DNA from 3 places in the Azotosporobacter soli genome. Region 1 is predicted to be linked to each of the others. Evidence: predicted binding sites of a transcription regulator. Region 1 holds the regulator's gene; each other region holds the start of a gene.
The links. The regulator HrcA, encoded in region 1, represses chaperone genes, less so after heat shock. The targets are predictions, from matches to a motif close to TGTTAGCACTCNNNNNNNNNGAGTGCTAACA.
Positions count from the first base shown of each region.

Region 2: groES (co-chaperone GroES) is a predicted target of HrcA. The motif match lies at 7,854-7,884, and genes of this name have one in related genera.
Region 3: htpG (molecular chaperone HtpG) is a predicted target of HrcA. The motif match lies at 6,734-6,764, and genes of this name have one in related genera.

Region 1 covers NZ_JAUAOA010000022.1:49,320-59,358, reverse strand. Annotated here, with positions in the region: gene rpsT (30S ribosomal protein S20) at 1-82, opposite strand, end outside; gene lepA (translation elongation factor 4) at 249-2,045, shown strand; gene hemW (radical SAM family heme chaperone HemW) at 2,122-3,264, shown strand; gene hrcA (heat-inducible transcriptional repressor HrcA) at 3,359-4,396, shown strand; gene QTL79_RS15225 (TCP-1/cpn60 chaperonin family protein) at 4,413-5,996, shown strand; gene grpE (nucleotide exchange factor GrpE) at 6,040-6,606, shown strand; gene dnaK (molecular chaperone DnaK) at 6,676-8,529, shown strand; gene dnaJ (molecular chaperone DnaJ) at 8,677-9,810, shown strand; gene prmA (50S ribosomal protein L11 methyltransferase) at 9,824-10,039, shown strand, end outside.
Region 2 covers NZ_JAUAOA010000009.1:50,929-60,967, forward strand. Annotated here, with positions in the region: gene guaA (glutamine-hydrolyzing GMP synthase) at 1-926, opposite strand, end outside; gene QTL79_RS10085 (phosphorylase family protein) at 977-1,798, opposite strand; gene mqnC (cyclic dehypoxanthinyl futalosine synthase) at 1,811-2,845, opposite strand; gene QTL79_RS10095 (menaquinone biosynthetic enzyme MqnA/MqnD family protein) at 2,851-3,687, opposite strand; gene mqnE (aminofutalosine synthase MqnE) at 3,684-4,784, opposite strand; gene QTL79_RS10105 (hypothetical protein) at 4,977-5,624, opposite strand; gene groL (chaperonin GroEL) at 5,854-7,491, opposite strand; gene groES (co-chaperone GroES) at 7,530-7,814, opposite strand; gene QTL79_RS10120 (ANTAR domain-containing response regulator) at 7,990-8,577, opposite strand; gene QTL79_RS10125 (sensor histidine kinase) at 8,580-10,001, opposite strand.
Region 3 covers NZ_JAUAOA010000015.1:15,949-25,987, reverse strand. Annotated here, with positions in the region: gene QTL79_RS12660 (PRD domain-containing protein) at 1-298, opposite strand, end outside; gene QTL79_RS12655 (PTS sugar transporter subunit IIA) at 332-808, opposite strand; gene QTL79_RS12650 (tetratricopeptide repeat protein) at 1,025-2,506, opposite strand; gene QTL79_RS12645 (aldose 1-epimerase family protein) at 2,522-3,391, opposite strand; gene QTL79_RS12640 (ribonuclease J) at 3,558-5,240, opposite strand; gene QTL79_RS12635 (exopolyphosphatase) at 5,626-6,552, opposite strand; gene htpG (molecular chaperone HtpG) at 6,830-8,776, shown strand; gene QTL79_RS12625 (hypothetical protein) at 8,831-9,214, opposite strand; gene QTL79_RS12620 (acyl-CoA thioesterase) at 9,469-9,939, shown strand; gene QTL79_RS12615 (flagellar assembly protein A) at 10,036-10,039, shown strand, end outside.

The sequences.
Region 1 (10,039 bases):
TCGTCGATCTAACTGCGAAATTTCTGGCGCGACGCTCAGCATCGGTTTTTACACTGCGTTCTGATGATTTAATATTCGGCAACTCGTTCACCTCCTTAAAGACCTTTTACCTAGAGAATTTTAGCATGACCAGACAAAAATTGCAAGAGGATAGTGATAATTTTGTTGCGTGGCTTTGTAACTATTGCGGCCCGGCGTCGCCTGGTGATATAATCAAGAGCAACGCTAAGCCAAGGAAGGGAGTTTATATGACTACCGAATATATTAGAAACTTTTCAATCATTGCACATATAGATCATGGCAAATCAACGCTTGCCGACCGTTTGCTCGAATATACCGGCGCATTGACGGCGCGGGAAATGGAGAATCAGGTTCTTGATCAGATGGATCTTGAACGCGAGCGCGGCATTACGATTAAAGCGCAGGCCGTTCGTCTTGATTATAAGGCGAAAGACGGCAATACCTATCTATTAAATCTGATCGATACTCCGGGGCATGTCGATTTTACCTATGAAGTATCGCGTAGCCTGGCCGCCTGCGAAGGAGCATTGCTGGTCGTCGATGCGGCGCAGGGCATTGAGGCGCAGACGTTGGCCAACGTATATTTGGCTTTGGAAAACGACCTGGAGATTATTCCTGTCATTAATAAGATCGATCTGCCGAGCGCGGAACCGGAACGGGTGAAGCAGGAAGTGGAAGACGTGATCGGTCTCGATACGTCGGATGCGGTGCTGACCAGTGCAAAAGCAGGTATCGGTATCGAAGAAGTCTTAGAAGCGATCGTCAGGAAAGTCCCACCGCCAGTCGGCAGCGAGACGGCGCCTTTGCGCGCGCTGATCTTTGATTCGCATTTTGATGCGTATAAAGGCGTCATTGCCTATGTGCGCGTCATGGACGGTGTGATTCGCCCCGGGATGAAGATTCATATGATGGCGACCGACAAAAAGGTCGAAGTTACCGAAGTCGGCGTGTTCAAACCCTACATGACGACCGTGCCGGAACTCGGACCAGGGCATGTCGGATTTGTTGTAGCCAGCATCAAGAACGTCAAAGACGTACGGGTCGGCGATACGATCACGGAACTTGAAAATCCGGCGCTTGAGCCGCTGCCTGGCTATCGGAAGATAACTCCAATGGTCTACTGTGGTCTCTACCCGGTGGAAAACAGTGAATATGATCTGCTGCGCGATGCGCTGGAAAAACTGAAGCTTAATGATGCATCACTGGTCTTTGAACCGGAAACATCGGTTGCGCTTGGTTTTGGTTTTCGCTGCGGTTTTCTCGGCTTGTTGCACATGGAAGTCATCCAAGAACGCCTCGAGCGCGAATACGGCATGAATCTCATTACCACCGCGCCGAACGTAATTTATCGCGTCTTCAAGACGAACGGTGAAGAGCTGACGCTTGACAATCCGTCGCATTTGCCGGCGCCGCAAGTCGTCGATCATATTGAAGAGCCGTATGTTAATGCATCGATCATCGTTCCTAAGGATTACGTCGGCGTCGTCATGGAATTGTCGCAAGAAAAACGCGGTGAATTCCAGGACATGAAATATCTCGATGTGAACCGCGTAACGTTAACGTACCACATTCCGCTCAGCGAGATTATTTATGATTATTTTGACCGCTTGAAATCATCTTCACGCGGCTATGCATCGCTTGATTATGAAGTGATTGGTTATCGGACTTCAAAGTTGGTGAAGATGGATATCCTGCTTAATAGCGAACCGGTGGATGCGTTGTCGATTATCGTGCATCAGGATAAAGCGCAGTACCGTGGACGACTGTTGGCGGAAAAACTAAAAGAAATTATTCCGCGGCAAATGTTTGAAGTGCCGATCCAGGCTGCGATCGGCAACAAGGTCATTGCAAGAGAAACGGTGCGCGCGATGCGCAAGGACGTACTTGCCAAATGTTACGGCGGCGATATCAGCCGCAAGCGTAAGCTACTCGAGAAGCAAAAAGAGGGCAAGAAGCGGATGAAGCAAGTGGGGAGCGTTGAAGTGCCTCAGGAAGCGTTCATGGCGATTTTACGGGTTGACTGAGGCAAAGGCAGAGAGCGCGGTCGCTTTCTGCCTTTGTTTTGTCAAAGCAAAGAGTGTAGAGTAAGGAGGCGGGTTTATGGAAATCGGCCTATATATCCATGTGCCGTTCTGTGTGCAAAAGTGCCTGTATTGCGATTTTACTTCCTATGACAATATGACGGATCTCTTTTGGTCTTATACCGATGCATTGCTTCAGGAAATCGCCAAAGAAGGCGCGGCGCTGGCAAAAGATGGCGTTCAAGTGAGTACGGTTTATTTTGGCGGCGGTACGCCGACTGCTTTGCCGATCGAATGTTTGGAGCGTCTGCTGTTGCAGGTTAAGAAGTCCTTTTCATTGTTGCCTGAGGCGGAAGTCACGATGGAAGTTAACCCTGGTACGGCGGATGCGGAAAAATTGACGTTGTTGCACAGTTATGGCGTGAATAGACTGAGTTTCGGCGTGCAAAGCTTTGATGACGATGTTCTCGAGGCCTGTGGACGCATCCATCGCAGCAAAGAGGCGATTGCCGCATTGGATGCGGCAAAAGCGGCGGGCTTTAGCAATGTAAGTCTCGATTTAATGTACGGACTGCCTCGCCAGACGTTTGAATCATTGAAAGAAAGTTTGGCGCAGGCAGTGGAACTCGATGTGACGCATGTTTCGGTCTACGGCTTGAAAGTGGAAGAAAACACGCCGTTTTTCTATCTGGAAAAACAGGGGAAATTAGAATTGCCGGATGAAGACGTGGAAGCGCAGATGTATCAATTCGTGAATGAGTTTCTGCCAAACAAAGGATTTCGCCGTTATGAAATCTCTAATTATGCGAAGCGCGGCTACGAGAGCAGGCATAATCTTCGTTACTGGAGATACCAGTCTTATCTGGGATTGGGTGTGGCCGCACACTCGTTTTTGGAGGGGCGGCGCTTGGCGAATACGCAGGATGTGCACGAGTATATCGAAATCGTCTCACGCGGCGGATCGCCGCGCGTCGAATACGAAGAAAGTGATGTTTGGACGGCGATGGCAGAGTTTGTCTTCTTGGCGCTGCGCACGGCAGACGGATTGGAAACCGCCGAATTTACGCGCCGCTTCAGCGTTGTCTTCGACGATATTTACGGACAAGTGACCGCAGAGCTGATCGAAAAGGACTTGGTGCGTCACGCAGGCGGGCGAATCTGTCTTACTGAACGCGGAATGCAATTCGGCAATCAGGTGTTTGAAGAATTTTTGCCGGAATAGGTTTCGGCTTGACAGCGGCGGGCGGGAGTGGTATTTTGTTAGTAGGTGTTAGCACTCTATAACGAAGAGTGCTAACAACAGGAGGTGTTGTACGATGCTGGATAAACGGAAAAAGATCATTTTGCATGCGATTGTAGATGATTATATTTCTACGGCAGAACCTATCGGCTCACGGACCATTGCGCGAAAGTATGACTTGGGCGTCAGCCCGGCTACGATCCGCAACGAAATGGCTGACTTGGAACTATTGGGTTATCTCGAGCAGTTACACACCTCTTCGGGCCGGATTCCCTCCGGTAAGGGCTATCGCTTCTATGTCGATTCACTGCTGGCGCCCACGCAAATATCAGATAAAGAAGTCACGCTGGTCAAGAATTGGTATCAGGCGAAAGCAAGACGACTGGATGAGGTGTTTCAGGAAACCGCGCGTTTATTGTCGCGCATGACGCGAAACATATCCTTAGTTCTGGCGCCGCAGTTTGGGCAATGTAATTTTAAGTATTTACAGTTTATGCCGTTTGATGAGACTAGGGCCATCTTACTGATTGTTACCGATACCGGCATGGTTGAAAACAAAGTGATCGATTTACCACAAGGTATGCGGGTCGAAGACTTGCAACGCCTGGCCAATATGATGAACCAAAGGCTATCGGGTCTTTCTCTCGACCAAATTGAATCATCGATCCTACGTGAAATTAAGGAGGATCTGCTGGCGGAGGCCAAGGTCGTCGATGACGCGATGAAGGTTATCCGGCAAGCGCTGCGTGGCGAAAAGCAAGACCGCGTCTATCTGGGTGGGACGACGCAACTTTTGAATCAGCCCGAGTTTCGTAACCTCGAGAAGGTGCGGATGTTGCTTGACATGCTGGAAGAAGAACCTCTTCTCTGCGATTTGTTGCAGCAGCGTCAGCAAGAGACGGACAGCGGCGTAGTGGTTACCATTGGTGAAGAAAATAGTTACCGCGGCATCCAGGATTGCAGTATGGTGCAGGCTACATACCGTATTGGCGGACAGGTAGTCGGCTCGGTGGCGGTTCTTGGCCCGACACGGATGGATTATGGGAAAATTATGTCGATCATGGATTATGTGCATACGCATTTGGAAGAAATGCTAAAGGATTATAAAGCATAAGCAAGGAGGGATGTCCGTGAACCTGAAACAGGCAGGGGGGGGCGCCGACGTAGATGAACGTATGGCGGCTCTATTGACGAATGCGAATGCGGTCCGCGCGATTACGGCGGCTGTGGAAGGAACGATCGGCCCTAAAGGCTTGGATACGATGCTGGTGGATCGGTTTGGCGAAGTCGTCATTACCAACGACGGCGTTACGATCCTCGACAAGATGGATGTGAACCATCCGGCAGCCAGGATGTTGATTAATATCGCCAAGGCGCAACAGGCGGAAGTCGGTGACGGAACGACCACGGCGACGATCATGGCCGGCGGTCTGGTTTCCGAAGGTGTCAATCAGGTCTTGCGCGGCGTGCCGGTTGCAAAAGTGATTGAAGGGGTTCGCTACGGCGTGGCCAAGGCGCTCGAGCAAGTGAAGGAACGCGCGCGTCAGGTACACGATTTGACGGAGCCGGTTTTGCATAATATTGCGATGATTGCCGGGCGCGAATATCAGGACATTGCGGAGCTTGTCGTTAAAGCGGCGGAATTGATCGGTCGCGATAAGCTGGCGGAAGATCATTTTAAACTCTCGGATACGATTATTGCGCAGGAAGGCGCTGCGAATGAGGTCTTTATGGGTGTCATTGTCGACCGCGAGCGGATGAACCAGGAAATGCCGAAGCGGGTGACGCAGGCGAAGGTGCTGGTCATTGACGATGCGCTCGAGCCGGAAGAAATCGGCGGCGAAGCGCTCAGCACCGAAGCCGGATTTAAACGCTATGTGGATCTGCAGGATGAGTTCAAAACCAATCTGCAAAAGATTATCGAACTGGGTGTCAAAGTGGTTTTAGTGGATCGCGGTGTGCATGATTCGGCGGACGAATTGTTGGCGGATGCCGGCATTCTTGTCGTGCAGCGTGTAGCAAACAAGGATTTACGCCGCGCGGCGGAGCATGTTGGCGCAAGGATGATCAAGCGAACTGGCTTGAAGAAAGACGCCTGCGATATTGCAAGATATCTCGGTATGGCCGATGCGATCTTTGAAGATGAAAAGCTCAATCATATCCGTTTGCTGGGCGGTTCGGGAAAACCGATGGCGACGATTCTGGTCGGCGCATCGACGGCAGAGGTCGTCGGAGAACGGGAACGGATCGCTAAAGATGCGGCATCAAGCGTTCAGGCGGCGATAAAAGGCGGTTATGTGCCTGGTGGCGGTTCGCTTGAAATTGCCATCAGCCGTGAAGTGGCGGCTAGTCGTGACGGACTGAAAGGCATGTCTACTTACGGTGTCGATTGTGTGGCCAGTGCGTTGCGCTGTCCGCTGGAACAGATTGTTGAAAATGCAGGCTATAATCCGCTGGAAAAAGTCGAAGAAGTTGTGCTAGCGCAGCTTGAACAGCAGACGGATTCTCTAGGCATCGATTGCGACAGCGGGCTGGTCGTCGATATGCTGGAAAACGGCGTCGTTGATCCGGCGCTGGTTAAATTGCATGCGATTAAGGCGGCCGGTGAGGTGGCGATCGCGATCTTGCGCATCGATACGATCATCAAGAAGCGAGATGAGAATTCCGGAGCGAATACGGCCCCGAATACTGAGGCCGTCATACCGGATTTTTGATTGAGACAGTGAGTAGATAAGGGTGAAGGACCCATAAAACGAGGTGAAACAGTTGACGAAAAAGAAAATGGAAGAAGCGAAAGCGATGGAAGAAACAGTCGATTTAGTGGATGAAGAACAGGCGACGGTTGAAACAAAAACCGTTCCGGGCGTTGAAGAACTGACGTTGGAGGTCGCTGAAAAACAGCGTTTGCTTGATGAGCAGGTGAATCACTATAAACGCCTGCAAGCGGATTTTGAAAATTTCCGTCGCCGGACAAGACAAGAAAAAGAGGAAATGTCAGCTTTTGTGACGCAAAATCTGATCTTGGATCTCTTGCCGGTCGTTGATAATTTTGAAAGAGCGATGGCGGCGGCAGGCAATCAAGATGCGGCCAACCTGTTGACGGGAATCGAGATGATCTACCGTCAATTGGCGCAGACGCTTGAGAAGGCAGGGCTGACGCCAGTAGAAGCCGTGGGAACCGCGTTTGATCCGCAAAAACATGAAGCTGTTATGCAAGTTGCCGATGACAGTCAGGAAGCGGGGATCATTCTGGAAGAGTTTCAGAAAGGTTATGCCGTAGCCGGCAAAGTGATCCGTCCGAGCATGGTAAAAGTGGTAGGATAAGAATAAGGCGGTTGACAGTCTGCAAAAACTGTTCACAATAAATAGGCTTAATTTTGAGGAGGAATGAACATGGGTAAAGTAATTGGTATAGATTTGGGAACGACAAACTCCTGCGTAGCGGTGATGGAAGGCGGCGAACCGATTGTTATTGCTAATGCGGAAGGCAGCCGCATCACTCCGTCCGTTGTCGGTTTTTCGAAAACCGGCGAACGCCTAGTTGGCCAGCTGGCTAAACGACAAGCGGTTTCCAACACCGATGGTACTGTCAGCTCAATCAAACGTCATATGGGAACCGACTATAAAGTAACAATTGAAGGCAAGGGGTATAGCGCGCCGGAAATTTCGGCGATGATTCTGCAAAAACTGAAGACCGACGCCGAAGCATATCTGGGCGAGTCGGTAACGCAAGCGGTCATTACGGTTCCGGCTTATTTCAATGACAGTCAGCGTCAAGCTACGAAAGATGCCGGCGTCATTGCCGGACTTGAAGTCTTGCGCATCATCAATGAACCGACCGCGGCTTCGCTCGCCTATGGCATGGATAAGGGCGAAGATCACACGATTTTGGTATTTGACTTGGGCGGCGGCACGTTCGACGTTTCCATTTTGGAACTTGGCGACGGCGTATTCGAAGTAAAAGCGACCAGCGGCAACAATCGACTGGGCGGTGATGATTTCGACGAACGCATTATGAATTGGCTGGTAGCCGAATTTAAAAAAGAAAACGGTATCGATCTGTCCGGCGATCGTATGGCGATGCAGCGTCTGCGCGAAGCGGCTGAAAAAGCGAAGATCGAGTTATCGGGAGTTTTGACGACCAACATCAACCTGCCGTTCGTAACGGCAGACCAAACGGGACCAAAGCATTTGGACGTCACGTTGAGCCGGGCTAAATTCGACGAACTGACGGCCGATTTGGTCGAAGGTACGATGGGGCCGACTCGCCAAGCGATGAGTGATGCGGGACTGAGCCCGAAAGATATTGATAAAGTAATCCTGGTTGGCGGTTCGACCCGAATTCCGGCAGTACAGGAAGCAATCAAAAAAGCGATGGGCAAAGAGCCGCATCGCGGCGTGAATCCGGACGAATGCGTGGCGGTTGGTGCGGCGATTCAAGCCGGCGTATTAGTCGGTGAAGTCAAGGATGTTTTGTTGCTTGACGTAACGCCTCTGTCGCTGGGCATTGAAACCCTGGGCGGCGTGTGCACGAAGATCATTGAACGCAACACGACGATTCCGACCTCTAAGAGCCAGGTTTTTTCGACGGCTGCGGACAATCAAACTTCGGTGGACATTCACGTGCTGCAAGGCGAACGTGAAATGGCATCGTACAATAAGACGTTGGGACGGTTCCAGTTGAACGACATTCCTCCTGCACCGCGCGGTATTCCTAAGATCGAAGTCAGCTTTGACATTGACGCCAACGGCATCGTTCACGTTTCGGCTAAGGATCTGGGCACCGGTAAGGAACAGAAAATTACGATCACGTCTTCCGGCGGCATGAACAAGGACGACATTGAGCGCATGGTCAAGGATGCCGAAGCACATGCGGCGGAAGACAAGAAGCGCAAAGAAGAGGTAGAAGTACGAAATAATGCAGATTCGCTGGTCTACCAGGCCGAAAAAACCGTGAAAGACATGGGCGATAAAGCAGATGCTGCTTTGCTTGAAAAGGTGAAAGCAGGAATTGAAACCTTGAAAGAAAGCTTAAAAGGCACGGACAATGAAAAAATTAAGGCGGACACCGAAGCGCTGACGCAGCCTTTGTACGAAATGACCAGCGCGGTATACAACCAGCAAGGTGCCGAAGGACAGGCTGAGCATGGTGCGGAAGCGCATGCGCACGGCCAGGAATCGGGCACCAAGAAAGATGAAAAAGTGGTTGATGCCGAGTACAAAGTAGTGGACGAGGACAAGAAATAAGCGATAGTGCGCAGCGTTTGGCAGGGACGATACTCCCTGCCAAACCTTATTTTATGATTTATGTCTGGCGACTTGCTAAAAATATGATATTATCTTATTATTAGACAAGCTTAGGCATGAAGACTATTTCTGTAGGATGGTGCAGACGTGAGTAAACGTGATTATTATGAATTGCTTGGTGTGAGTAAGTCCGCCTCGGAAGATGAAATAAAAAAGGCGTTCCGCAAGCAGGCGCGTAAATATCATCCGGATATGAACCGCGAAAACCCAAAAGAAGCAGAAGAAAAATTTAAAGAAATCAATGAAGCGTATGAAGTGCTATCCAATGCGGATCGGCGCGCGCAATACGACCAGTTTGGCCATGCTGCCTTTGACGGCTCCAGCGGCGGTCAGGGCGGATTCAGCGGCGATTTTGGCGGTGGATTTAACGATATTTTCGACATGTTTTTTGGCGGCGGCGGTGGTTTTGGCGGTCGACGTCAACCAGGACCAGAACAGGGCTCTGATTTGCGCTTCGATATGGAAATCACTTTTGAGCAGGCTGCCTTTGGCGTTGAAACAGAAGTGCAAATTCCTCGGACGGAGGATTGCAAGACTTGTAGTGGCACAGGCGCTGCGGCTGGGACGCAGCCGGAAACTTGTCCGCAATGTAAAGGAACAGGACAGGTGCAGGTCGTGCAGAATACTCCGTTTGGCCGAATGGTCAATGCGCGGGTTTGCGACCGGTGCCATGGCGAAGGACGCATTGTACATACGCCGTGTAAGGATTGCAGCGGCCGCGGCAAGGTCAAGGTAAAACGCAAAATCAAGGTTAAAGTTCCTGCTGGTGTTGACAATGGCTCTCGTTTACGCATCTCGCGTGAAGGGGAGGCGGGGATGCGCGGCGGTCCGCCCGGCGATTTATATGTATATTTATATGTCAAGAAGCATGCGTTGTTTTCGCGTGAGGGCAATGAAGTCATTTGTGAAGTGCCGATCAGTTTTGTGCAGGCGACGCTTGGTGATGAAATCCAGGTGCCGACCCTTGATGGAAATGTTAGCCTAAAAGTGCCGGAAGCGACGCAGTCGGGAACCGTCTTTCGTTTGAAGGGCAAGGGGATTCCTTTCCTGCGCGGCAATGGGCGCGGTGACCAACATGTCAGAGTTAAGGTACTGACGCCGCAAAAGCTTACGGAGCGACAAAAAGAGTTGCTGAAAGAGTTTGCTCAGATCAGCGGTGAAAACGTCAACCCGGAGCAGAAAAACTTTTTCAAAAAAGTGAAGGATGCGTTCGGGGTATAAAGGGGCGATGAAAATGAAATGGGCAGAAATTAGCGTGCAAACGACTCATGAAGCCACGGAAGCGGTAGCGGACTTGTTTCATGATTTGGGAGCCAGCGGTGTGGTTATCGAAGATCCGGATTTGATCAATTCGTACCGGCAATCCGGCACCTGGGATTATTGTGATATTCCCGAGGAACTGGAAACGGAAGTCGTAACGGTATTGGCCTATTTGCCGGTCGATGAAGAA
Region 2 (10,039 bases), on a different contig from region 1:
ACCCGGATAAATTCATCACCGATCAGTTTACGTTTTTGTTCCGGCTCGGTCACACCGCTCAAACGCGTCATGAAACGTTCGGTAACATTCGCATAGATTAAGTTCAGCTTCACTTCATCGCGGAACGTCTTGACGACTTGTTCCGATTCGCCTTTACGCATGAAGCCATGATTGACGTATACGCAAGTCAATTGATCGCCAACCGCGCGATGCACCAAAACCGCCGCAACCGAAGAGTCAATGCCGCCGCTGAGTGCACATAACACTTTTTTGTCGCCGACCTGCTTGCGGATCGCCGCTACTGCCTGATCGACGAACGACCCCATATCCCAATCGCCGCGACATTTGCAAATGCCGAACAGGAAATTTTTCAGCATGTCCATTCCAGCCGGCGTATGCACGACTTCGGGATGAAACTGTACGCCGTAGATATTGCGCGCCGTATTGGCCATCGCCGCAACGGGAGTACTGTCCGTATGAGCATTTACGACAAAACCGGCCGGAGCCGTTTCGATATAATCGCCATGACTCATCCAAACCGGCGTTTCACCGCTGATCCCAGCCAACACATCTGTGCTGTTATCGATAATCAGCTTCGTGTTCCCGTATTCTCTCGATTCGGCCCGGGCAACAACGCCGCCCAGCAGATTGGCCGTCAACTGCATGCCGTAGCAAATTCCAAGTACCGGGATGCCAAGTTCAAAGACAGCCGGATCGCATTTCGGCGCCTTTTCAGCATAAACGCTGGAAGGACCGCCAGAAAAGACGATTGCTTTCGGATTCATAGCCTTTATTTTTTCGATGGACGTGCTGAAGGAGACGATTTCACAATATACACGACATTCCCGAATGCGTCGGGCAATCAGTTGGCTATATTGTCCGCCAAAGTCCATTACCAGCACCAATTCGTGGTGTTTGTTTTCCATAGCTGAACATTCCCTCCTCGCTTATTAGTTCACAATGATATCATACCTTGTTACGGATTGTAAATCCCCTTCAACAGGGTTTCTTTGCGCAAACCGGCACACTCACAGCTACGCTCCTCTTTCATATTGCGTATCGTATCGATGATAATTCGACTGATCATCGGCGCATCGTTATAAAAAATGTCCTTTAAATCTTCGTGCGACCAGTCTTTAACCAAGCCTTCTCCATAATTGACGACAAAATACAGGCCCGCAATGCAGGCGCCAATTTCGCGCGCCAAATACACTTCCGGACAAAGGCTTTGCCCAATGATATCAGCGTGACCTTTCAACATCGCCACTTCCGCCGGGCTTTCAAAATGCCGCCCGTCGGTGACGGCATAAGTACCGCGCCGGAAAATGCGTCCGGAAAAATGACTGGCCGTCCGCGTCAGTAGTTCTTCTCGCAGTTCAGCGCACAGAGGATCACGCATGACGAGCAGATAGCGGCCTTCCAATTCGACATCCTTGCGCACCGACAAATCCAGATAGTCATCCGGGATCATGAAATCACGTATATCAAGCAGATGGTTAGCCGTTCCAACGCCGCCTTCCGTCAAAATTCGCTTTACGCCAGCTTCGCGAAACACCCAGAAAATTTGACGCGAAGCATCCGCACGGCTTGTCCCCTGGCGCCAGCCATGCATCTTGCAAGTCAGAACATTGCGACCATCGATGCTAAACAAACGAAAGGAAGGACTCTTGCCATAAGGAGTTTCAAACTGCAATCCATCTTCAATAATTGACACGCCAGAATCGTTTGCCCCTAACGGAAAATCGCTCGATAAAGTGCCAGAACCGCCAACGACGGCAAATTGAGCCTGTGGAATCATGAAAGTTCCTCCTCAACAATCAAAACTTTTTATAATGCGATATTCCGTATCACGCTGAGCCGGTATTTTTCCAGCGCTGCGAATTAACGAAACCATATGATCTATCGACATTTGATAAGCCGTACCGGCTGCCCGTACTACATTTTCTTCCAGCATAATACTACCTAGGTCATTGGCGCCAAACGCCAGCGTTAGTTGTCCCACTTGCTGCCCTTGCGTCACCCACGATCCTTGGATATGTTTGATGTTATCCATATACAATCGACTGAGTGACAGCGTTCGCAGATAATCCCAGCTAGAAATCTTTTCGCCGCCCATTTCCGTATTACCCGGTTGGTACGACCAAGTGATGAAAGCCCTGAATCCGCCGGTTTTATCCTGCAAATCCCGTATCTTTCGAAAATGCGCCACTCTGTGCTCCGCCGTTTCGCCCATGCCAATCACCATTGTCGCAGTTGTTTCCAGGCCAACCGCATGTGCTGTTTCCATAACTTCCAACCACTGATCCGCACTGATCTTTTTCGGGCTGACTCTCTGCCGGACTTCATCCACCAAAATTTCCGCACCGCCTCCCGGCAGGGAGTCAAGCCCAGCCGTTTTCAAGGCTTGCAGCACTTTTTTCACCCCTAGTCCGGATTGGTGCGCCATATGAAGCACTTCAGCCGGGGAAAAGGAATGAATCGCGATTGGGAAATTCGTCTTGATATAAGTCAGCAAATCCAGATAATAATTGAAATTCAGTCCTGGATGCAAGCCGCCCTGCAGCATGACCTGCGTCCCTCCGGCTGCAATCGTCTCCTGCAACTTTTCTTTCAATACCTGCTGCGGCAAAACATAAGCGTCTGCCTGTCCTTCGCGCCGATAAAATGCGCAAAAGCGGCATTCGCTTGTGCAGATATTCGTATAATTAATATTGCGATCCACCACGAAAGTCACTTGGCGCTCAGGATGCAGTTCTCGTCTCATTTGATCCGCCAAACGGCCAAGTTCAACGAGATCGCCTTTTTTAAATTGTTCTAATGCTTGTTCATCCGACATTCTCTTCATATCTTTCACACCTGTGCAAATTGAATTTTTGGTACTCGATCAATCAAATTTAACTCGTTTGCCATTTGATAATACGTTAACAACGCCGCTTGATGCTCGTCCGTCAGTTTATAGTTAAGCAGACCGATATATTCAACGATTTGCTCTATTGAAAAATCTTTCTGCCCTTGCAAAGACGCAGCGGCCGCACTTAGGTTCTGCAAACCGTAAGCAAATCCGCCGTGAATGCACTTTGCAATTCGCCGTATCATCTCCGGCTGCGCCAATGCGAAATCACGATTGACGACCCAAACTGCATACACCATCATCAAACCGGTCAGCTTTTTCCACTCAGCGCCGATATCATAATAATAAAGCTCCGCCGATCGGTGATAGTAAGCATGCAGTGCATCATCGCCAATCAGCAGTACCGCCTCCGCAGTATCGAGCACACCTTCCGCAAGACCTTGCGCGCTGATAAAATAATCCGGCGTCGCCCGATACGCCTGGTGCAAAATGATCTTCAACAGACAATGCGACGTAGCCGATTTGGCTGTCAGCGCGATTCGACTTTGGCAAAGTTCGTCAATGGGACGCTTCGCCACTAACAAGATACTTTTTAACGCACCCGCTGCGCTGATTGAGACATCCGGCAGCAACAACAAATTTTCACTTTTGCGTGCGTAAATAATTGAGGATACCGGACTCGCCTCGAGCCGTTCTTCAACGACAGCCTGATTCAATTCGGCCGGAGTCGCCCGTACAATTTCAAGCCCATCCGCATAAGCGTCGCAGTTCCAGGCATAGCTAAGCGGCAGACAGTTGATAAAATCAATGTGCCCCACTCTTGGTCTCTGTATCATTTCTCCACCACTCCATCCTCGCATCCGACCGGCTGATAAAAGGTGTCGCGTTCTACCGGCTGATAACCGGTCTCTTGAATCAGCGCTACCAGCTCTGCTTTGCCGATTCCAGAACCAGTCTTAGCGCCGGCCGCATGAATGATTCGTTCTTCCTGCACGGTCCCGTCTAGGTCATCCACGCCAAAAGCCAATGACAATTGGGCTAACGGCAATGTCAGCATCATCCAAAAAGCCTTGATATGGTCAAAATTATCAAGCACCAGACGGGCAAGCGCAATCATTTTCATATCTTCCCATGCGCTGACGCGTTTTAAATGGGAAAGCGCCGTATTTTCCGGATGAAAAGGAAACGAAACAAACGCTTGAAAGCCCCCAGTACGATCCTGAATTTCACGTAGGGTAATCAAATGACGGATACGCTGCTCTATCGTTTCCACATGCCCATAAAGCATCGTCGCATTCGTCGGCAAACCTAAACTGTGCGCCGTTTCCATAACTTCAATCCATTCCTGACTGGTTGCCTTATGTGGACAGATAATTTTCCGGATTTCATCATCGAGAATTTCCGCACCACCGCCAGGCAACGAATCGAGGCCGGCATATTTAAGCCGCGCCAGGACTTCACGAATCGTCAGGCCTGAAATAGAGGAAAAATGCACAATTTCAACCGGAGTAAACGCTTTGAGGTGTACATCCGGCATACGCCGTTTAATCTGACGAATCACTTCTTCATAAAAGGAAAAAGGCTTCTCCGGGTGCAAGGAACTTACCATATGCATTTCCGTAAGCCCTGTTACATTGAGCATCGTTTCCGTCAACAACTCGTCGACATCCTCAATGTCCATCGCATATGCCGTTTCGTCATTTTTTCCGCAGGCAAACGCACAAAGCGGGCAACCCGCCGCACAAATATTACTCAAATTAAGATGACGATTCACATTGTAAAAAACCCGATTGCCTGATTTTCGTTCTTTAGCCATGCGCGCCGCTTCGGCAACTTCCAACAAATCTTCATGGTGGTACAACGCCAGCGCATCTTCAAACGAGAGTCGTCTCCCGTTTTTCGCTTTATCCATTACTGATTCTGTGTTTTTCATAACCTTCATCGCACTCCATTTAACATTAAAAATCCGTGTTTTTGCAACTTCATTCCCTGCAAAAAAACACGTTCGCGTCGTTAACAAAAAACATCTACAATGCAATCTTTAAGATTTCGCCGCCTATTGGCAAAACCCTTTCCCCAATGCAAAAAAGTCGCAATCAAGCGATTGCCACTTTTAATTGCACTTTCAGACCGATTCTTTTTTTACCGACTTAATCCACTGCAAAAACGGTTGCCGTTCGACAAGTTTGCGAAGCAGCCAATTGGAGATGCTATAAGCAACACGCAGCGTCAGTACAAGACAGCCTGCGGTAATCCAACCACTCCACGAACTACGTCTGATTTCGCCTGGAATTACAATCCCGGCGACAACCACTACGATTACCGATGCCGCCAGAAACGGAACCCCCGTTTGCAGCAGGGCAAAACCGATTCGGTTATAGCAAAAAGCCGTAAACACTCGACGGCGTTCCTTCAATTGCTCCAGTATCCATTCCGCAAGGTCCTGCCCCCAAGACTCCTTGCCGCTCAAGCGCAACAAGCCGCCCGCCGGCATAAAATTATGCAATTCCAGCACCAACATTTTCCCCTCCGTAAAGGTAGCTGCAATCACTAAGCTAGCGAATGGTTGTTCAAGACGATCACAAGCCGCTTGTAAATCAGGAAATTCCTCCACTTCTCGCCCGTCCTGCAACACCTCTTTGCCACACCCAACGGCAAAACTAATCGTTTCAGCGCCTTCTTGCACAAGGCGCTGTTGCAAAAGTTCCAGGCAAGCACGATCCAAAGCGCACGCGCTAACTTTTTTTTCATAAACAAACTCGGTCTCTCCCATCTTCTACTCCTCTCATACTCCTCCGTTCCTTCATCTGAAACTATATTCGCGGCGCAAAGAAAAACCCCTGCTATACTTGCCGTTTTTTGTCGCTTTTTGCGTTTGATTTTTTCACTTTACTGCCACTACAAAAGAAGAGACCTTGCAAAAGTCTTTAAACTCTTACAAGATCTCTTCAAGCACTTTCGAAGCGCTGTTTTTCACTTTCCAGTGAAGAAAAGGGGGATGACTACATCATGCCGCCCATGCCGCCCATACCGCCCATGCCACCCATGCCGGCCGGAGCTGCCGCTTCTTTTTCTTGTTTATCGGCAACCAGCGTTTCGGTGGTCAGGACCATGGCCGCAATACTAGCTGCATTTTGCAGCGCAGAACGCGTAACCTTGGCCGGATCCACGATACCGGCAGCGATCATGTCAACATACTCTTCCGTCAAAGCGTTAAAGCCGATGCCTTTGGCGGCTTTTTTAACGTATTCAACGACAACAGCGCCTTCCAGTCCAGCGTTGTTGGCAATCTGACGTACCGGTTCTTCAATCGCGCGCCGCACGATTTCAACGCCGGTTCTTTCGTCGCCTTCGGCGACAATATTGTCGAGTGCCGATTGCACGGAAATGAACGTGGTACCGCCGCCTGCTACGATGCCTTCTTCAACGGCTGCGCGAGTCGCATTCAGAGCATCTTCGATGCGGTATTTCTTTTCTTTCAGTTCGACTTCGGTCGCTGCACCGACTTGAATTACTGCTACGCCGCCAGCCAATTTAGCCAGACGTTCTTGCAGTTTTTCTTTATCAAAATCGGAAGTGCTTTCTTCGATTTGCGCTTTGATCTGACCAACACGCGCTTTAATCAAAGCAACATCGCCCGCGCCATCAACAACCGTAGTTTCTTCTTTAGAAACACGAATTTGACGCGCACGTCCCAGATCAGCCAGTTCAACGCTGTCCAATTTACGGCCAACCTCTTCCGTGATGACCGTACCGCCGGTCAGAGCGGCAATGTCTTCGAGCATCGCTTTACGGCGATCGCCGAACCCAGGCGCCTTGACAGCTACGGCTTTGAACGTGCCGCGCAGTTTATTGACAACCAGCGTAGCCAACGCTTCGCCTTCGATATCTTCTGCGATGATCAGAAGTTCGCGGCCTTGTTGAACCACTTTTTCTAACGTAGGCAGCAAGTCGGCAATTGCGCCGATCTTGCGGTCGGTAATCAGGATGTATGGATCATTGAGAACCGCTTCCATCTTATCGGTATCGGTGATCATGTATGGCGAAATGTAGCCGCGGTCAAATTGCATGCCTTCCACGACTTCCAGATTAGTACCCATGCCTTTGGATTCTTCGACGGTGATAACGCCGTCTTTGCCGACTTTCTCCATTGCTTCGGCAATCAGGTTGCCGATTTCAGCATCGGCTGCCGAGATCGAAGCAACTTGCGCAATCGCATCTTTGGTTTCTACTTTTTTCGACGATTTTTTAATTTCTTCAACCAGCGAGACAACTGCTTTTTCGATGCCTTTTTTGATGATCATCGGGTTAGCGCCGGCAGCTACGTTGCGCATGCCTTCGCGAATCATCGCCTGCGCCAACAACGTCGCCGTCGTGGTGCCGTCACCGGCAACGTCGTTTGTTTTGGTAGCAACTTCTTTTACCAGTTGCGCCCCCATGTTTTCAAACGGATCTTCCAAATCGATATCGCGAGCGATCGTCACGCCGTCATTGGTTACCGACGGAGCGCCGAATTTTTTATCTAATACGACATTGCGGCCCTTAGGTCCCAATGTTACTTTTACAGCGTTGGCCAAGGCATTTACGCCTCTTTCAAGCGCGCGGCGCGCGTCTTCATTAAACAGAATTTGCTTTGCCATTTATAAAAACCTCCTAAAAATTATCCGTTTCCGTTCTATTACTCCACAATAGCCAGGATATCACGTTCGCTGACAATAAGATATTCCTGTCCGTCAAACTTGACTTCGGTACCTGCATATTTGGAGAAAATGATTTTGTCGCCAGTTTTTACATCAAGCGCTACCCGTTGACCATTTTCCAACACTTTTCCAGCGCCAACGGCGATGACTTCGCCCTCTTGCGGCTTTTCCTTAGCAGTATCCGGCAACAAAATACCACTCTTCGTGGTAGTTTCGCCCTCCAACACTTTGATGACAACACGGTCGCCTAACGGCTTAATCATTGAAAGTACCTCCCTTTACGATATGGTTTCAGTTTGCGTTGTTAGCACTCTCCGGTCAAGAGTGCTAACCACATTTCCTATGATATATAATTCATCGCTAAAAAGCAAGACCTGCAATAAAAAAATCCGGCCATTTTTTGCCTTTTCAGACAATGCACCGGATTTCGTCCGCTTTTTAACGCTTGTTTCGTTTTGTTGCGGCTGCCACAATTGACTGTGCCACTTCTTTGATCGAAAGTCGTTTTGCCATGCTGTATTGCTGCATCTTGCGATAAGCTTCGCTTTCATTAAGCCCATGCGCGTCCATAAGAATTCCCTTTGCACGATCGAGCAGTTTTCGCGTTTCAAGCGTTCCTTTTATATTTTCCAATTCCTGCTCTAATTCATTAAATTCGCGAAACCGAGAAATTGCAATTTCAATCGCCGGAAACAAATTTACTTCTTTAACCGGTTTTACCAAATAAGCCAGAACACCGGATTCTTTTGCTTTGTCGACAATTTCTTTCTGACTGAATGCTGTCAGCAGTAACACCGGTGCAATTTTTTCTTGTGAAATGATCGTCGCTGCCGCAATGCCATCCATTTCAGGCATTTTGATATCCATAATGACCAAATCTGGTTGATGACGCCTGGCCATTTCAACTGCTTTAGCGCCATCCGTCGCTTCAGCAACTACCGAATGCCCTGCTTCTTCTAAAATTTCCCGCAAATCCATGCGAATAATCGATTCATTGTCAGCAATAACAATACGCAGTTTTTCCATCATTATGCCCCTTCCTCTGTGCTGCGGGAAATCGTTATGCACGCACTGGTTCCATTTTGGTTAAAAAATTCAAATTTTCCACCCAAATCACTTTCAACTAAGGTACGAACAATTTGCAATCCAAGACTATTGCTGCTTTGCAACGTGAAATCGTCCGGCAGACCGATTCCATCATCATAAATGCGAATGCAATATTGTTCAGGCTGCGCCACCACATCAACACCGATTGTACCTTCGTGGCGACCTGGAAAAGCATGTTCAATCGAATTTTGGATCAATTCATTAATCACCAGCGCCAAATTGCTGGCCTGCTCCGATGGTAGAATGACCGTTTCGCCATTAAATACCGTATGCAGAGTAAATCCAGGTTCCAGCATATTTTGCATGACCAAATCCAAAATGTTCTTGGCCACTTCCATTACGTCAATCACTTCAGCATCCTGCTGCGATAAAAATTCATGTACCACCGATATGCTTAAAATACGATTCACACTTTCTCGAAGAGCCGCCTTGACCTCTGGCGAATGAGTTCGCCGAGCCTGCAAGCGTAAAAGACTGGCAATTGTTTGTAGATTATTCTTCACCCGATGATGGATTTCCTGTATGACCGCTGACTTTATCAGTAATTCCCGTTCTTTTTTTTTCAATTCCGTGCGATCCGTTACAATCAGGATTGCCCGTCGCACTTCATTTTCACGCAAAATAGGAATGGCTCGTTGCGTAATAACGAGCGGTCCAACTGCCAATTCCGCCTCATAGACTTCACGATTATTAACTGCTTTCTGCAGTAACCGCATATGAAGCTGCCGTTCGTAGATTCGTCGGCCCACTACATTACCCACACCAAGCACCTTGTACAAACTGTCGGCTGCAGAATTAGCAAAAATGACTTTCCCTTCCGCACTGACCAAGATGACGCCATCACTGGCAGTGAGAGAACGGTACAAAGTAGAACTGGCGGCTATGCCTACCGCCGCCAACAGCCAATACGCCGTTTCAATTAACAATTCATGGCCTTCTGCGCGCGCTTCATCAAGCGTCGTCTCAAAACTGACGACTGCTATCAGCGCCCCCGCAGCATCACGAAGCGGATAGGTCTGCATTTTCATCAGCATGCCGAGCGCCCATTCACGTTGCCCACTGATGGGTTGGCCGCTGCTCATCGTACGCCAAACCAACGGTTCTTCGCTGCCATGCACCACAGTACCCGCCAGATTCGAACGGTGTTGGACAAACGTTGTATGCGGACGAACCTGTGCAGCCACAACGAGCGTCCCGGCTTCAGATCCCTTTATATAAACCGTAACCTGGGAGTGAGCTAAATCGCTGACTAACTCCAAGGCCGCTGCTACGCGATCCAGCACCGCAATCTGAGCCGGCGCCAATAACATTTGCCGCCGACAAATTTCTCCCGCCGTTTCCACCCGATCACGCTCCTTTTTACCTCACAGAAGAATTATCC
Region 3 (10,039 bases), on a different contig from region 1:
TGTGGATGTTTTCGTCCAACTCTTCGCCGAGCCGCTCACCGATCATGCGGATGATTTTTTGGCAGATACGAAAGGTTTCATCATTGACTTGGCTTAGCAGTTTGCAAAAGCGGTCATGGTTTTCCGCATCCTGCATCGCAAAGATCTTCTCCACTTCGGTTCCTGCTGCGATCCGGTCTCCGCTCTGGCGGCCAAAGCCGATGCCTTTCGACATTAAAATCTGTTCTTTGCCGTCCGCCGCCGCGAGGACGATATTATTGTTAAACACTTTGAGGATTTCACATTGATCGCTTCTCACCGCAAGCCCCCCACGACTGCTTCACAGTCCGCTTCATTTATGCGAAAACATGGCATCTTTACCGCCGGTTACTTTTTTATCGAGCATCACCTCGATTTTTTTGATGTTAGCCATTGAAGTAATGACAACCGGCGTTATCAAAGAATATCCGGCCGCTTCGATCTTAGAGCGATCAATGCGCAGAACCGGCTGTCCGGCCTTAACCTGCGCCCCTTCTTCGGCAAGGCGTTCAAAGCCTTCTCCCTCCATTTTTACCGTATCCATCCCTACATGAACCAAGACTTCCAGCTTGTCCTTCGTCGTGATCGCAAAGGCATGATTGGTGCGAAACACCAACGTCAGCGTACCATCCACCGGCGCGTAGACCGTGTCGTCGCACAGCTCGCTCAGCGCCGCACCGTCACCGATGATACGCTGCGCAAACGCCGCGTCCGGCACCATGTCAAGACCGATAACTTTTCCGCTGATTGGCGCGATGATATCCTGACTCTTTTGAAATAAGCTAAACATTGTCTGTCCTCCTCAGCATTTCCATTCTCGAAAATCAAAAAGCCCGGCTTTGCCGGGCTAACGCCCTCAGCAACCGCCTTGCGTCCCCCGGCAACGTCGCAAGTAAATTGCAACGAACACAAGAGAAAAAATAAAGGCATGAGCTGAGAGCTCATGCCTGATTCAACAGTAACACGCTATGTTTTTATTATAGGCAGGACGCTGTTCATTGTCAAGCTAAAGGATTTCCACTTTTTTTAGCGCCTGCGCCACACGCTGCAAAACGCCTGCCCAATCGCCGTTTTTTTCCTGACGGAACAAACGCATGCTGGGATACCAGTAACTATCTTCTCGCTTCAGTTGCCATCGCCAATCCGGTAAAAACGGCACTAATAACCAAACCGGTTTGCCCATCGCTCCGGCCAAATGAGCCACCGATGAATCCACCGCGATCAGAAGGTCGAGCTGATCAAGCGCCGCGGCGGTCTGCGAAAAATCCGTCAGCTGCGCCGACCAATCAAGTACATCTTGCGCGCTCTCGTCCTGCAAATCATCACTGCTCCTGCCGACCTGCAAACTATGCCACTCTACATCCTTTTCACGCAGCAGTGCCCTGAACTGTTCGAAGGGGATGGAGCGGTTGGCGTCATTGTGATGGCCGGGATTTCCGGCCCAGACAATGCCTATTTTCAGTCTGCCCGGCAAGCGTCTCGCATCGATTCGCGCCCGCCATGCGCAGCGTAGCGCCGAAGACGCCGCCGCATACGGAATAGGCGTCGCCAAAAGCGTCGGCTCGCCCTCGTGCAAGAGTGCAGGCAGACTCGGAAGCGGGCAGGCGAAATCAAAAGCCTGTTCCGGACGCACTGCACCGATATGAATGGATATCTTTTCATCAAGCGCATCAAATACGCCGCCCAGTTCAGACGGCAGCCAGACGACGACCGCAGCGCCCAGCGCTGCGACCAGCGGCGCATAACGAACAAACTGAATCGTATCGCCGAATCCCTGTTCATAATATAAGAGAATACTTCGGCCTTGCAACGTCTCGCCGGACCAGCGCGGAATCCCCTGAGCCCGACGCGTCGGCTGCTTCATGCGCCACTTATCATATTGCCGCCAGCCCTCCGCAAAACGCCCTTGCAATAATTTTAACGTCGCCAGTGAATGATGCGCCTCGCCATATTCAGGCTGAAGATAAACAGCCTGTTCAAGACACTCCTCCGCTTCCGGCAGTTGTAATGCTTTCTTCAGCAAGTTCCCCAGATTGTAATAGGCTTGCGCATACATCGCATCTCGGCGGATCGCTGCGCGGTAGTACTTTTTTGCCTCTTCCAGCTTGCCCAGTTCTTCCGACGCCAAACCCAGGTTATTGTGAATCGCCGCGCATTCCGGCGCCAAGCTGAGCGCGACTTCCAAACAAGCCTCCGCTTCAGCAAAGCGTCTCGTCTCGATAAAGACCAGCGCCAGATTATTGTAGCCTTCCGCCCGCTTTGGCTCCAGATCGACCGTTTTGCGAAAACACGCCTCCGCCTCGCTCCATTTTTCCTGATTCAGCAAGGCCAGGCCCAAACCACCGTAAGCCACGGCGTTTTCCGGCTCTTGAGCGATCGCCAGACAAAACGCCGCGGCAGCGGTCTCGAACGCACCGTTTTCCAAAGCCAGCGTCCCCAGCTCCATTTCTTGCGCTTCACTGCGCGCCTTTTTCTGCCTGCCCGCCATATTCTTCAAACCTCCTTAGCGGATTTCAATCCGATACGCCGCGCGAAAGGTTTCGTGCGCAGCCAGTTTCTGCATACCTTCCTTCTTTTCAAACGCACGTTCTTCATCGGCCAGATCTGCCACGCCGTACCACGGTTCAAGGCAAATAAATGGCGCAGCCTCCTTTGACCAGATGCCAAGATAGGGAAAACCTTCGAACATCACTTTTACCGACTTGTCAGATTTGCGGCTTTTCAAACTGACCACGCGCGACTGCAAACCTTTAAAAACCAGCGCATCATTAGCAAAGAGCGGATAATTCAGGCCAATCACCGCTTCGTTTTTTAACAAGGGTTTCGTTTCCAAGCGTAATAATCCATGTTCCAACAAATAGTTGCCGATCGTCTCCATTTTTTCGAATTCCAGATAATAATCGGCAAATGTTTCGCCGCTCACTAGCGGACAATTAAAAGCCGGATGCGCGCCGATTGAAAAAAACATCTCCGTATCCATTTTATTTTCCACGCGATACGCGACGTTAATGGCGTTAACGCACAAACGATATTCAATGCACAACGCAAAATGATAGGGATATTTTTTCAGCGTCGCCGCATCGGCCTTCAAACAATATGTGACTGCGTCTGGACTTTGTTCCACAACGCTAAATTCCATGTCCCGCGCAAAACCGTGCTGCGTCATTGCATAGCTTTCGCCCGCAATCCGGCAACGATTGTCACGCAACCGCCCGACAATCGGAAACAGCACCGGTGCATGACGACCCCAATGCGCCGCATCCGCTTGCCAGAGGTATTCCGATCCGTCCTCGTTCAGCCGCAAACTCGTCAATTCGGCGCCAAGACTGTCAAGCGACGCCGTAATAAAATCATTTTTCAATGTCGTAATCATACTGTCCCCCTATCGCACCCGTCCATCTTATTTGTCGACGCGTAATCTTTATGATAATACCGCTTCCAGCTACTTTTTTCCTGCCATAAGTAAAAAAGATCTGCGTGTTAAAATCATAAAAAACCACCATCAAGCCTCAGGCTGATGGTGGTTTGCTGGTTTTCACTCAAATATCGACGATGATCGGCAGGATCATAGGCTTGCGCCCCGTCTTGGCAAAGAGGAACTTGCCGACCGCATCGCGGATTGCATTCTTAAGCGGCGCCCATTCCGTGATAGGGCCGTTCTCCGAACGCGCCAGCACGGTGCGGACGATCTTTTTCGCCTCGCCGATCAGTGCTTCGGCATCACGCACATAGACGAAACCGCGCGACACGATGTCCGGGCCGTCCAGTACGCAGCCGCGCTCCTTGTCGAGGGTCACAACGACGATGAATACGCCGTCCTGCGACAATTGACGGCGATCGCGAATCACGATGTTGCCGACATCGCCGACGCCTAAACCGTCGATGAAAATTTTGCCCGAGGCCACTTTGCCGGCAATTTTGCCGCTATCCGCGGTAAATTCGAACACCGCGCCATTTTCACCGATAAAGATATTTTCCTTTGGCACGCCAACTTCGGTCGCCAGACGTTCATGCGCCTTCAGCATCCGGAATTCGCCATGCACCGGAATCATGTATTTCGGCCGGATCAAATTGAGCATCAGCTTCAATTCTTCCTGGCTGGCATGACCGGAAACGTGAATGCCTTCGGATTTTTCATATACGACGTCCGCGCCCAGTTTCATCAGCGCATCGACAATCCGGCCGACGGAGCGCGCATTGCCGGGAATCGGCGTTGCCGCAATCAGTACCGTATCGCCGCGATTCAATTCGACGCTGCGATGGCTCTTGTTCGCCAAACGGCTCAGTGCGGCCATCGGCTCGCCTTGGCTGCCGGTAGTCAGGATCAGTATCCGATTCTCCGGATAGCGGGAAATCTCATTTGGTTCAATGATGACGCCGTCCGGAACTTGCATATAACCAAGTTCGGTCGCTTTTGCAACCACATTGACCATACTGCGGCCGAGTAAAGCCACTTTGCGCCCATAGCGGCAAGCGGAATCGATTGCCTGCTGCAAACGCGGCACATTGGAGGCAAAGGTCGTTAAGATGATCCGCCCCTTGGCTTCGGAAAAATGCACATCGAGCGCCTCGCTGACGGTGCGCTCCGACTTGGTATAACCGGGACGCTCCGCATTCGTGCTGTCCGACATCATGACGAGAACGCCTTCGTCGCCCAATTCGGCAAAGCGGTGCAAATCGGTCATCTTGCCGTCAACCGGCGTCTGGTCGATCTTGAAGTCGCCGGTATGGACGACCGTGCCGACCGGCGTCTTGAACGAAATGCCGAACGCATCGGCAATCGAGTGGTTGACGCGGATGAAGCCAATTTCAAACGCGCCGATCTGGATCTTTTCTCCGGCTTCCACCGGAATCAGATTGTGATCGGAAACGTGATATTCTTTCAGACGGCCTTCCACCAGACCCAAGGCCAGTTTAGAGCCATATACGGGTACGTCCATCTGGCGCAGCAAATAAAAGAGCGAGCCGATATGATCCTCATGTCCGTGCGTAATGACGACGGCGCGGACCTTATCCTTGTTTTCCACCAGGTAGCTCATGTCGGGAATGACCAGGTCGATCCCCAGCATGTCATCTTCGGGGAAAGCCAGGCCCGAGTCCATTACGACAATGTCATCGCCGTAGCGGAAAACAGTCATATTTTTGCCGATCTCCCCCAAACCGCCCAGAGGAATGATCGAAAGTTTTTCAGTTGTGTTCTTCAAAGGAACACCTCCATTCATTATATTCAACAGTAACATGTTGTTCGTAAGCCCTTAGAAATTGAAAACTAGGCACCCCCGCAGGCCCCTAGTTTTACTTCACTGTTGCATTGTAATCCGCACCCATGATCCTTAAAACTAACGCCGTTCAATTACTATTCAATTAATCTTAATCTACTTTTGGGAAATTTGCAACAATAATCAGCAAAGAAAACAAGGCTCCCTTTTACGGAAGCCTTGCAGAGCGTAGCTAAAATAGAATGAACATGAAAGAAGCGAAGCGGGCCGCTCCTATCGACCCGTTAAGAAGAAAGGAAGAAGAATAATAAAATCTTCCCGCCTTACCTTCTTCGACTCTTCGTGTAAAAACGTCCCGCTTGATTTCGTTTATGGAAGCCTTGTCGTTTCACAGCTTTTGCAGTAGCTCAGCCAGGACCTGATCCGCTTTGTCGTTCTCGATCTGGCAGGTACCGGCGTTCGGATGCCCACCGCCGCCGTAGCTCAGCATCAGCTTGCCGATATTCGTTTGCGATGCACGGTTCACGATCGATTTCCCGACCGTAAACACAGTATTTTGTCGGTTCAAGCCCCAGATTTCATGAATCGAGATCTGGCTCTCCGGAAACAGCGCATAGATCATAAAGCGGTTTCCGGTATAAATCGGCTCTTCCTCCTTCAAGTGCAGCACGACAATATGATCATGCACCGTTGCGCAGCGCTTGATTTGGTCTTTGAAATCTTTTTCATGCAGGAAGTACATGTCGGTCCGTTCTTTTACGTCCGGCAGGCGGAGAATTTCCTGGATCGTATGATTCTTGCAATAGGCGATCAGATCCATCATCAACTGATAATTGGAAACTCTGAAATCTTTAAAGCGTCCGAGTCCTGTCCTCGCATCCATGATGAAGCTGAGCAAGTCCCAACCGCGCGGATCGAGGATGTCTTCCACCGAGAATTGCGCCGCGTCGGCCTTGTCGACCGCCAGCATCATCTCCTCCGGAATAGCGGCAAATCGTTCCTTGCCGCCGAAATATTTATAGACGACGCGCGCCGCCGAAGGCGCGACACCGTCGATGACGTGATTCTGCTTGCCCCAGCCCACGCGGATCGTCTCGCTCAAATGATGGTCGAAAGCGAGTCCGGCCGTGTCGACATAGGGAAGATTCGTTGTAATGTCGCGTTCGGTGATCTCGACCTTGCCGTCCTGCATATCTTTCGGATGCGCAAATTTTATCTCATCGATCAGATTCATTTCATTCAGCAGCACGGCGCATACCAATCCGTCAAAATCACTGCGCGTCACCAAGCGATACTTCTTGCTTAAATCAAACATGGCAGCTCCCCCTTTTCTTCTTCATCCCCATCACTTTGTCACTCCTGCAACCGTTTCCCGTTATTACTATATCCTAATTCACCATAAAAAGGAAATTTCCTCCATTTACCTTTGCTTTTTTCCAATATATTTAAGCAAGAAGCGTTGCATTTATCTTACTTTTTCGTTATCATAAAAGATGATTTAGCACTCATGGAATCAGAGTGCTAACAAAACATCGTCGCCTGTGCGCGAAACGCAAGATAGCGTCGATTAGACTAGAATGGGAGGCTTCATGATGACACAAGAAAAACAGACCCGGGAATTTCAGGCGGAGACCAAGCAACTCTTGGAGATGATGGTACACTCCATCTATACGAATCGGGAAATTTTCCTGCGCGAACTGATCTCGAATGCATCCGACGCAATCGACAAGGTTCGTTTTCAATCATTGACCAATCCGGATTTACTGGAAGGAAACTCCGACTTTGAAATATATCTGTTGCCGGACGAAAAGACGAACACACTGACGATCTCCGACAACGGCATGGGCATGACTTATGATGAAGTCGTAGAAAATATCGGCACGATCGCCAAGTCCGGTACAAAGGCGTTCCTTGAAAAACTAAAAGAAGCCGGTTCGGTCGGCGACACCGAGCTGATCGGCCAATTCGGCGTCGGCTTTTACTCTGCGTTCATGGTAGCCAAAAGCGTCACGCTGATCACCCGCGCCGCCGGACAAGCAAGCGGCGTACGCTGGGAGTCGACCGGCGACGGAACCTACAGCATCGAAGAGTGCGAGAAAGACAGCCGCGGCACGACGATCATCCTGCATTTGAACGAAGAACATCACAGCAGCGAACATCCGGCGGAAAATTTCATCGAACGCCGCACGCTCTCCGATTTGATCAAGAAATATTCCGATTACATCCGCTATCCGATCAAGATGAGTTTCAGCGAAAAAGAAAAGCCGCGTGACGCCGAAGGCAAAATCATCGAAGATGCGGAAGAAATCGAAACGACAACCGTTCGTACGCTTAATTCAATGACGCCGCTCTGGACGCGCAACAAGAATGAGATCAGCCGCGAAGAATACGACAACTTCTATAAAGGAATGTTCCAGGACTGGGAAGCGCCGCTTGAAGTCATCCATTCCAAGGTCGAAGGCATGGTGGAATACACCTCGGTTCTCTTCCTGCCTGCCCATGCGCCGTTTGATTTTTACCAGCGCGAATCGACCAGCGGCATTCGCCTCTACTGCAAAAACGTTTTCATCATGGACAACTGTCAGGATCTCTTGCCGGAGCATCTGCGCTTCGTACGCGGTCTGGTCGACTCACCGGACCTATCGCTCAACATTTCTCGCGAATTGCTGCAGCAAAGCAGCCAATTGAAAAAAATCGGCAAGAATCTGGAGAAAAGCATCCTGAAAACCTTGGAATCGATGCTCGAGAAGGATCGCGCCAAATATGAACTCTTTTGGAAAGAATACGGCAAGGCGCTTAAAAGCGGCGTCTACTCCGATTTCTCCAGCCGGGAAAAACTGCAAGCGCTGCTGCTCTTCCCAACCTCGCACAGCACAGAAAACCTGGCCAGCCTGGATGAATACATCGCCCGCATGCCGGAAGGACAAAAAGTCATCTATTATGCCGCAGGCAAAGACCGCGCCGCCGTCGAACGTTTGCCGCAGATGGAACTGCTGCGCGACAAGGGCGTCGAAGTCCTCTACCTGTTCGATCGCGTGGATGAGTTCGCAATCGACGCACTGCGCGAATACAAGGAAAAAACCTTCCAGTCCGTCAGCCGCGGCGACCTGAATCTCGATGATCTGGGTTCTCCTGACGCCGAGAAACCGGCGACCGAAGAGATCGCCAAAGAAAATGAAAGCTTGATCAAAGCAATCCAGGAAAAACTCAGCGGTAAAGTGGCCGAAGTGCGCGTCAGCAGCCGTCTGAAATCAAGCGCAGTCTGCCTGGTCAGCGGCGACAGCGGCATCAGCCTGTCGATGGAACAGATCCTCGCGGAAATGAACCAAGGTATGTTCAAAGCGAGTCGCATCCTTGAACTCAATCCGACGCATGAACTGTTCGGCACCTTGAAGAACCTGCATGAAACAGCGCCGGATTCCGAGTCGTTCAAAGATTACTGCGATCTGCTCTACGGCCAGGCTCTTTTGATGGAAGGCCTGGCGCCGGAAGATCCGGTAAGCTTCGCGAATCTGGTAGCCAAACTGATGGCCAAATAAATCGGCCCAAAGGAAAAGAAGCCTGCACATGCAGGCTTCTTTTCCTTTGGTTTCTTATAGGAACGGCAACATACCCTTTTCTTTGGCTTGCGCGACCACCTGCTGACAGGCGATATAATCCTGACTGTTTTGAAACGGCGCGTTGGCGCTTTGAACCGCTTCCTGTTCCTTTTGCTGCTTGGCAGCCTCCGAAGCGGCATACTTCGCTTTTTCCTCTTTCTCAGCCGCTTCTTTCTTTTCCTCGTCGCTCAGCGGTACCCGTCCGATCAGCACCTTGAAATTGTCGCTGATCACGACATAGGTATAGGCGTATTGCCCGTCTCGTACCGTCAGATATTTCGGCTTCGTGTCGTTCGATTTCGCGTTTTCGCTGCTTTTGCTTGTGCCAAGCGTCGCAGCCACCTTGAAACTACCTAGGTCTCCGATTCCGTTTGTCATGTTTTTGCGCCTCCTTATCATTCATACGTATGATAGGTCCGGATAAATCCGGCCCGGTCGCATCCATGCATAAAACGATTCGCCTTCCTGGCTTATCCCCTTTTTCACCTCCCGTCACAGACTCTACTAATACTATCGTAATCTGACGACGCAATCTTCACTGTTTTTCCGCTTCACGCTCATTTTCTTGCCGCGCCCAGTCGCAGCAGACATGTTATAATAGAAGTAGCTTATCTATATTATCCGGAGGAATCATGATGAACCGCAAACCCATCCGCCACTCTCTCGTCACCATGTCCGCCGTCATGATGCCGGAACATGCCAATCCGGCCGGCAATGTGCACGGCGGTGAAATTATGAAGCTCATGGACACCGCGGCGGGCGTCGTCGCGCGCCGCCATACGCGCGCCAATGTCGTCACCGCCCGCGTGGATCAACTGGAATTCCATCATCCGGTTCGGATCGGCGATCTGGTGACCTGCCACGGTCGCTTGACGTTCACCGGACGCAGTTCCATGGAAATTTCCGTGAGCGTAAGCGTAGAAGATCTGAGCAATGAAGAACCGGAAAAAATCGCATTGACCGCTTTTTTCACGCTGGTTTCTCTGGACGCCAACGGAAAACCACAACCGGTTCCCGAGGCGGCTACGGAAGACGAAGAAGAAAAGCACCTTTTCCTCGAAGGCCAAAAACGCTATTTGTCCCGCAAAAAAAGCGGCGCCTGATCGTTTTCCTGCAGGAAAACGGTTGCTGCCCACCGAACATGTTCAGTCATTGTCTTGTCACTTGAAACCACACTTATTGCAAAAGGAGTCGCTTTCATGG